Regions from separate parts of the Paenibacillus sp. S25 genome, predicted to be linked through region 2. Evidence: riboswitches for the same ligand, from Rfam matches in the RefSeq annotation. Region 2 holds a riboswitch; the other holds the start of a gene.
What was found. Region 2 has a riboswitch for S-adenosylmethionine ahead of metA (homoserine O-acetyltransferase MetA). Riboswitches for the same ligand answer to the same signal wherever they lie in the genome.
Positions count from the first base shown of each region.

Region 1: linked by a shared signal. The riboswitch ahead of KAI37_RS21065 (methionine ABC transporter ATP-binding protein) and the one ahead of metA (homoserine O-acetyltransferase MetA) in region 2 are both predicted to bind S-adenosylmethionine.

Region 1 covers NZ_CP073683.1:4,807,751-4,811,587, forward strand. Annotated here, with positions in the region: gene KAI37_RS21055 (MetQ/NlpA family ABC transporter substrate-binding protein) at 1-112, opposite strand, end outside; gene KAI37_RS21060 (methionine ABC transporter permease) at 187-855, opposite strand; gene KAI37_RS21065 (methionine ABC transporter ATP-binding protein) at 852-1,874, opposite strand; SAM riboswitch class I at 2,011-2,150, opposite strand; gene KAI37_RS21070 (Cthe_2314 family HEPN domain-containing protein) at 2,273-3,001, opposite strand; gene KAI37_RS21075 (UbiD family decarboxylase) at 3,053-3,837, opposite strand, start outside.
Region 2 covers NZ_CP073683.1:1,673,799-1,677,635, reverse strand. Annotated here, with positions in the region: gene KAI37_RS07260 (aminotransferase class I/II-fold pyridoxal phosphate-dependent enzyme) at 1-259, opposite strand, end outside; gene KAI37_RS07255 (PLP-dependent transferase) at 256-1,440, opposite strand; gene metA (homoserine O-acetyltransferase MetA) at 1,565-2,482, opposite strand; SAM riboswitch class I at 2,601-2,726, opposite strand; gene corA (magnesium/cobalt transporter CorA) at 3,279-3,837, shown strand, end outside.

The sequences.
Region 1 (3,837 bases), 2.8 Mb from region 2:
CGCCTGTATTTTCGGTCGCATTGTTTGTATCCGATGTTGTGCTCTTTGTACCGCAAGCCGCCAGCACCGCAATTAATGTCAAGCTTAGTACAGCCAATACCCATTTCTTCATGTTATTACCCCTCCAATAATTTGTAATATTCAGGAGCAGACGTCCTGATCAATAAGGATATCTATATGTTTTCCCTATTTTCGAGTATAATGCCGCACGAGACGATCTCCCGCCATTTGCAGCAATTGTACCAATACGACCATCAGCACGACCGCAACGATCATGACAGCCGTTTCATAACGATAATAGCCGTAGTTGATAGCCAGTGTACCCAGTCCACCGCCCCCGATCATCCCGGACATTGCCGTGTAGGATACGAGTGTAACGACGGTAATGGTTAATGCAGCGAGCAGACCCGGAAGTGCCTCACGTAACAGCACACGCCGGATAATTTGTCCTGTCGAGGCACCCATCGCTTGTGCTGCTTCAATGACGCCCTTGTCCACTTCACGCAGAGACGTTTCGACAAGACGTGCGAAGAATGGGGCAGCCCCGATAACTAATGGTGGGATAGTTCCCAGCACCCCGGTCGAGGTACCTACCAGCGATCGTGTAAAAGGAATAAGTGCAACGATCAAAATGATAAATGGTACGGAACGTAAAATGTTAACGATGAATGATAATACAATGTATATCACCTTCATCAGAGTCAACGAGGAGCGGCTCGCCAGAAACAATAATATACCGAGCGGTAAACCAATAATGAGGGTGAACAATGCGGACGCCCCGAGCATCTGAAGGGTTTCCAGAGTAGAATTTCCCAGCTCTTCCCAGCTCACTTGTGAAAAATCAAGTTCGCTCATTGTCCGATCACCTCCACATCAAGTCCTTGCCCAGACACTTCGCGCAACGTATGCTCTATATCTTCATGGTTTCCTTCAAAACGAACGATCAGCTGTCCATAGGGTACATTTTTAATCGTAGATATGGTTCCCTGCAAGATCGCAAAATCAACACCAGTGCTTCGAGCCGTACGCGACAGAATCGCATCATATGTTTTACTGCCCAAGAAGGAGATACGTACCACCTGCGCCGACTCGCCGCCACCCGCTGCCGCAATCGCTGCTTGCAACTCCTCGGGATGTTCTGACTCCCGTTGGATAAAGTCCTTGGTTACCTGGTGCTGTGGCTTCAAAAACACTTCCGCCACTGGGCCTTGCTCCACGATGTCGCCTTGATGAATGACGCCAACTCGATCACAAATGCTTTGAATGACATGCATTTCATGTGTAATCAGCACGATGGTTAAATTAAAGCGCTGATTAATATCCAACAGCAATTTCAGGATAGACCCCGTCGTCTGCGGATCAAGCGCAGAAGTCGCTTCGTCACATAGCAATACATGAGGATCACTAGCCAGCGCCCGTGCAATTCCTACCCGCTGCTTCTGTCCACCTGAGAGCTGTGACGGATACTTTCCACTGTGTTCTTCCAGACCCACCAGTTCCAGCAGCTCACGAACTTTTATGTCCAGCTTTTCCCTGGGGGTGTTTACCAACCGCAAAGGAAATGCAATATTGTCATACACCGTCGCCGAAGACAACAAATTAAAATGCTGAAAAATCATTCCGATTTTTCGACGTTGCTTCTGTAACTGGGATTGACTCACAGTAGCGAGGTTTACCCCATCTACCCATACTTCACCTGAAGTAGGGCGTTCCAATAAATTGATACAGCGGATCAATGTACTTTTCCCCGCACCGGAGTGACCAATCACTCCGAATATTTCTCCACGCTTTATAGAAAGATTCAACCCAGACAGCGCATTAACGCGTCGGTTGCCTTTGCCATAATGCTTGGTTAACTGCTTAAGCTCTATCAACGTGCTGCGACCCCCTTCACTTCTTCCTTACCCTTTTAACCAGTTGTCATCTCTCAGGATTGTATAAAACCGCTATTTATTTATACAAAAAAGAGCCCCTTTCACAGAATGAAAAGGGCCCCACCTTGCGAACCTTTTCTCATCTGCCAAAATCGCTATAACTCTAGCGGTTTTGTAGGAATTAGCACCATCATGTTCCCTCCCAGTGTAATACACCGGGAAAGAACGGGTTGCCGGGCTTCATCGGGCCAGTCCCTCCACCTCTCTGGATAAGAAAAATATGTTAAACTCCAGCTTTAGCTGTCCGTTAAGTTTATATAAAAAAACATAATTCAAGCATTTTTCTGAAACTAGGTTTCAGTATAGATAGTTTACTTTGCTTTGTCAAAGGATATTTTCTATCGTATTTTTGGGCGTACTGCACGGTTCTCCCATTGTTTCGCAGTATAAGTAAAGGCGTTTGACAGCGACCGACATACCATTTCCAAGCCCTGTTGCAAATCTTCCAAATGGTGATCGAGATCCTCCAGTTGGATTTTTCCATACAAAGCTCGGTGTCGTTGCCAGAGATCATCCTGCATTTCCGTATTCATATAGTGTATCTCCGTATTCCGACGCTTACGCAGCCGATTGATGGCATCGTTGTAAGTGTCCTTGATATCATTTAAATTATCGGTCAATACAGGATGCATTTTGAGATACTTGAGCTGTCGCAACACGGTAAAATACGAATAATGCGCCTTATACTGCCCTGTTTTTAAATCATACAGATCATTCAGCCAGTTACCCAGCTTATCCAAAATAGAGAAAACCCGAACAAACCCATCTTTATAAAAGAAAACATATAATGCATAATCGGATTTTTCATCCTCACTCATATCTTCAGCATATCCGGCTTTCACTTTCATACGAAAAAAGGCGGAAGCATGATGGCTCTGCTCCAGTTCATCCAGAGATGACATTAGACCGCGTGTTAAAATATCCGCCTTCCGAAAATCGTGGGTCGGATCTCCACCAGCCTGAATTTGCCGCTCCAGCAGGTTCAACATAGCTGACATGCTATTCATGGCATCTAGCAGGATACCTTTGTTCACACGTGGTGGCTCACCCAGTAGCTTGCGTATCATGCTTACGCCTCCTTATAAATGTAAAATCCGGCTGTAGGTTTAATTAGGGCGTCAAGCGAAATAACTCGTCCATCGTTGATCTACAAGCTTAACAATATCCTCACGCGGTAACACCTCATCCGGATACCCCGGCTTCATACGCGCATCCACTACAATCGGCAGCTTATAGTTCAGATGATGCAAACGCACTTCGCTGTCCGCGTACATATCCGTAGCAGGGTTAAAGCGTGTGAATACCGTCCACAGGAACGAGGCTTGAGAACGAACGACTTCTTTGGCATCATCCACAATGAAAACGAGCGGCCACTCTTGCTCACCCGCTGCTAATCGCTCCAAAACACGTGCGGCCAGCTCAGGCTCCTGCTCAAAGGACGCACCCGATACGACGAGGCAACCTCCGCAATATGGCTCAATTTCACGAATTCCCGGCAGATCGCCTCCCTCATAAGCACGAGGCAATTCACGTACAGGCTCACCTATCCCCATCAGGATGGCCTTACTGCCATGATTCAGCTTGCGGCCTGTGTAATCGAGTGTATCGTGTGACGTGTGATTGAAAATAAATAAATCCCTTGCTGGATTAAATCGCTCCAGAATAGTTTCCAACAGCAGGTTAAAGTCCGATAAATCAATTACTCGATCCGTCAGCATCAGGAACTTGGTCAACGACAATTGACCTTGACCCAAAATGGTAAAACCGGATACAAGTGCTTCACGGGAGTAGCTTTCACGCACCACTGCCGCTGCCAGCGCATGTACGCCCGTTTCCGCATACGCCCACAGGGACTTGACGGAAGGCATCACAAGCGGATAGGCAGGCGACAGCAAACGTTGCA
Region 2 (3,837 bases):
CAAAGGCAAAACCGCTAGCTCCGCCTTCTAATAAGGCGATATAATCCTCCAAAGCTTGTCGTGTCGGATTACCTGAACGGCTATAGTCATGCTGTGGAGGATTAAAAATATCATGATGGTGAAAGGTAGAAGCTTGATAGATCGGGACGCTCGATGCCCCCGTCACACTGTCAATTTCAGAGCCGAAATGCAGCAGCTTGGTAGCAAACTTCCGCTCTTTGTTCAGATCCTGCCCGATCCTCCTCGCATCCTCTATCATTGCAGCTCTCCTCCTTCTACTTCTTGACGTGCCGCTTCCAACGCCGAACGCAAATCTTCAATTAGGTCGTCTGTATGTTCAATGCCTACGGAGAAACGCAACAGCCTGTCATCTACCCCGACTGCATCCCGAATTTCTGCGGGTATGTCCGCATGTGTCTGCACAGCGGGATAGGTCATTAGCGATTCCACACCGCCGAGACTTTCCGCAAACGCAATGAGCTTAATGTGACGAAGCAAAGGCTCCACATAACGAGCATCCTTTACTTTAAAGGAGAAGATACCTGTATTTCCGCTGGATTGTTTATTTTGAATCTCACGACCTGGGTGGCCTTCGAGAGCTGGATAAAATACTTCCGCCACCGCCGGATGCGTCAGTAAATAGTTAGACAGCACTGTTGCATTATGCTGATGTCGGTCCATACGCAGCGCTAACGTCTTCATCCCCTTCATCAACTGATAGCAGTCGCTCGGGGAAAGCACGGCCCCTATGGAATTGTGCAGGAAGGAAATTTCAGCCGATAGCTCTTTGCCTTTGGTTACGATCAACCCTGCCAGCACATCGTTGTGTCCGCCCAAATATTTGGTTGCGCTATGTACCACAATATCCGCGCCCAGCTCCAATGGCCGCTGGAAATATGGGGTTAGCAGCGTATTATCTACAATGGTAAGCAACTGATGTTGTGATGCCCACTCGGCAACCGCTCGAATATCAGTAATCATCATTAACGGATTTGTAGGTGTTTCTATGAATACAGCTTTGGTATTCGGTCGACATGACTGTTCGAGTGCTTCAAGATCATTCGTATCCACATAACTTGCTGTTACACCAAATTTAGATAAAATACGCTCCAGCAAGCGATATGTCCCGCCATACAGATCCAGCGATACAATGAGGTGATCTCCCTGTCCAAACAATGCAAATACCGTTTGCAGCGCCGCCATACCTGAGCTACATGCAAAGCCTGCATCACCAGATTCAAGTGCAGCAGAAGCCTCTTCTAGTACCTTTCGCGTGGGATTGATCGTCCGAATGTAATCAAATCCTGTGCTTTGACCTAGACGGGGATGGCGGAACGCCGTAGATTGGTAAATCGGGTAATTAACAGCCCCGGTTACTGGCTCCTCTACTGAACCGATTTGTGCCAATCTGCTTTCGATTTTCCACTGTTTCTCACTCATATGAATCCTCCTGTTAACTTCCATAGTGGGTGCTATAACATATCCTGCAAAAATGGATGTCAAAGACTATACTGCTGCGCTACTGCAAGGTGGTACTGTACAGGGGTAAACTACAAGCCCCTTTTTAAATCTGGGGCCCGATATCGTAAGGTGTTTCTTGGTATACATAATAGTTCAGCCAATTCGAGAATAATAAATTGGCGTGTGCCCGCCAGATTGAGGGCGGTGTGCGCTTGGGATCATCATTAGGAAAATAATTTTTGGGGACTTCAATATCCATTCCTTTGGCCACATCGCGGTCGTATTCCCATTTCAGGGAAAGCGGGTCATATTCAGAGTGCCCAGTTACAAAAATTTGTTTACCGTCAAGCGTGGCTACGAGGTACACTCCAGCTTCCTCGGATTCGGATAAAACTTCTAATTCGGCAATATGATCAATATCTTCCCGCCGAACCTCCGTATGTCTGGAGTGAGGGGCATAAAACAGTTCATCAAAGCCGCGTAGCAATTTTACCTTAGGTTTAATCACGGTGTGTGGAAATACGCCAAAGCATTTGTAGTCGAGTCCGTATTTAGGGACAGCGAAATGATGGTATAAGCCTGCCTGTGAGGCCCAACAGATATGCATGGTCGAAGTTACATTCGTTTTCGTCCATTCAAAGATTTGCCGGATCTCCTCCCAGTAATTCACATCCTCAAACTCAAGCTGTTCAACCGGGGCTCCTGTAATGACCATGCCGTCAAAACGACTGTTCTTGATCTCGTCAAACGTTTTATAGAACATGTTCAAATATTCTTGCGATGTATTTTTGGATACATGAGACTTCATGTGCACCAGCGTGACGTCCACTTGCAGCGGCGTATTGCCGACCAAGCGCAACAGTTGGGTTTCCGTCGTCTCCTTTGTAGGCATTAAATTCAAAATGGCGATACGCAACGGACGAATATCCTGATGATAAGCTAAGCTTTCATCCATTACGAAAATATTTTCGCCCTCCAGCACTTCCTTTGCAGGTAGCGTGTCTGGGATTTTAATCGGCATGTAAACTCACTCCTTGTTCGGTAAGTTTTGCGAAAATCGTCTTGTTGAGATGCCGGGCATATAATAAAAAGACCTTTCTCAGGTTAGAGAAAGGTCATATTTGTATCCATATGCGCCTCTCTCATCTGTCAGGGCAACGCGCTTTGTACAAAGCGCGCGTCCTGCAAGAATTAGCACCGTGCGATTAAAATCGCCGGTTGCCGGGTATCATCGGGCTAGTCCCTCCACCTGCTCTTGATAAGATTTCGCTATATTCATTTTAAGTTCACAAAGTTCTTGTTGTTCACTTTAATGCATCGGCTGGGCTTCGTCAAGATAGGACTTTTAAATTTGTACCCTGCATTCACATTTTGTCTACCTTTTCCATAGGTTAAATCATATACCTCCTATCGCTGAAGCTCTTGCCACTACTGTTGATTTAGCCCATGATTTTGCGCTTGAAAGGCCGTAGGCCGAGCGTTATACTATACAAGTGCTATTAGGCAAAAATATGGAGCAGTAGTGCAGGATTTGAGTGTTTTCTGCGATACTGTGGCAATCTAAAAAAGAACATTTGAGAGGTGAATCCGGAATGGAAGGCGACCCGAGTCCGAATAGGCGGCGATCCCTGAACAACAGCATAGGAATGACTTCAGCTTGCCGAAAGACGGGACGCCAGGCTCTGCATGCTCCAAAAGCCTCCGGCTTTTGATGGGAGTGCACGCTTACCCGCACCGGCTAACTGGCTAACTGAGTCCATTCCTTATGCTTAAGGTAAACGTATTTCCGTTACGACGGAGCATAAGGAGTGACATATATGAAAATCCGTTTGGTCAACAACGGGGTTTTTACCCCTGTCGAAGAAATTGAAATGGCGCTTACTGCACCGGCAGAAGGTTTTTATTGGATTGATGCCGATGTCGATGATTTGGCAGTGCTCCAGCCTTTATTTTCCATGCATGATCTTGCAGTAGAAGACTGTTTGAGTGAAGAAGAACAGCGTCCGAAGATTGAAATTTATGAAAGCCATTATTTTATCGTTGTAAATAGCATTCGTTTTGATGATGAAGAAATATTTTTGCGAGCTTTGAACATTTTTCTCGGCCGCCATTTTATCATTACGGTGACCAAGCAGAAAATAAATGAGCTTCGTACCCTCAAGCCTATGCTGTGGGAGCAAGAAGTCAGCCAGCCTGACCGTTTTATGTATCTGTTGGTCGACTTGATTGTTGACAACTATTTTCTGGTTGGTGACCGGATTGAGGTTCGCATTGAGAAGCTGGAAGAAGATATTCTAATGCATACGAAAAAGTCGCATTTGAACGAAATCATCGGCTTACGCAGTGAGATTCTGTGGCTGAAAAAAGTGCTGGGTC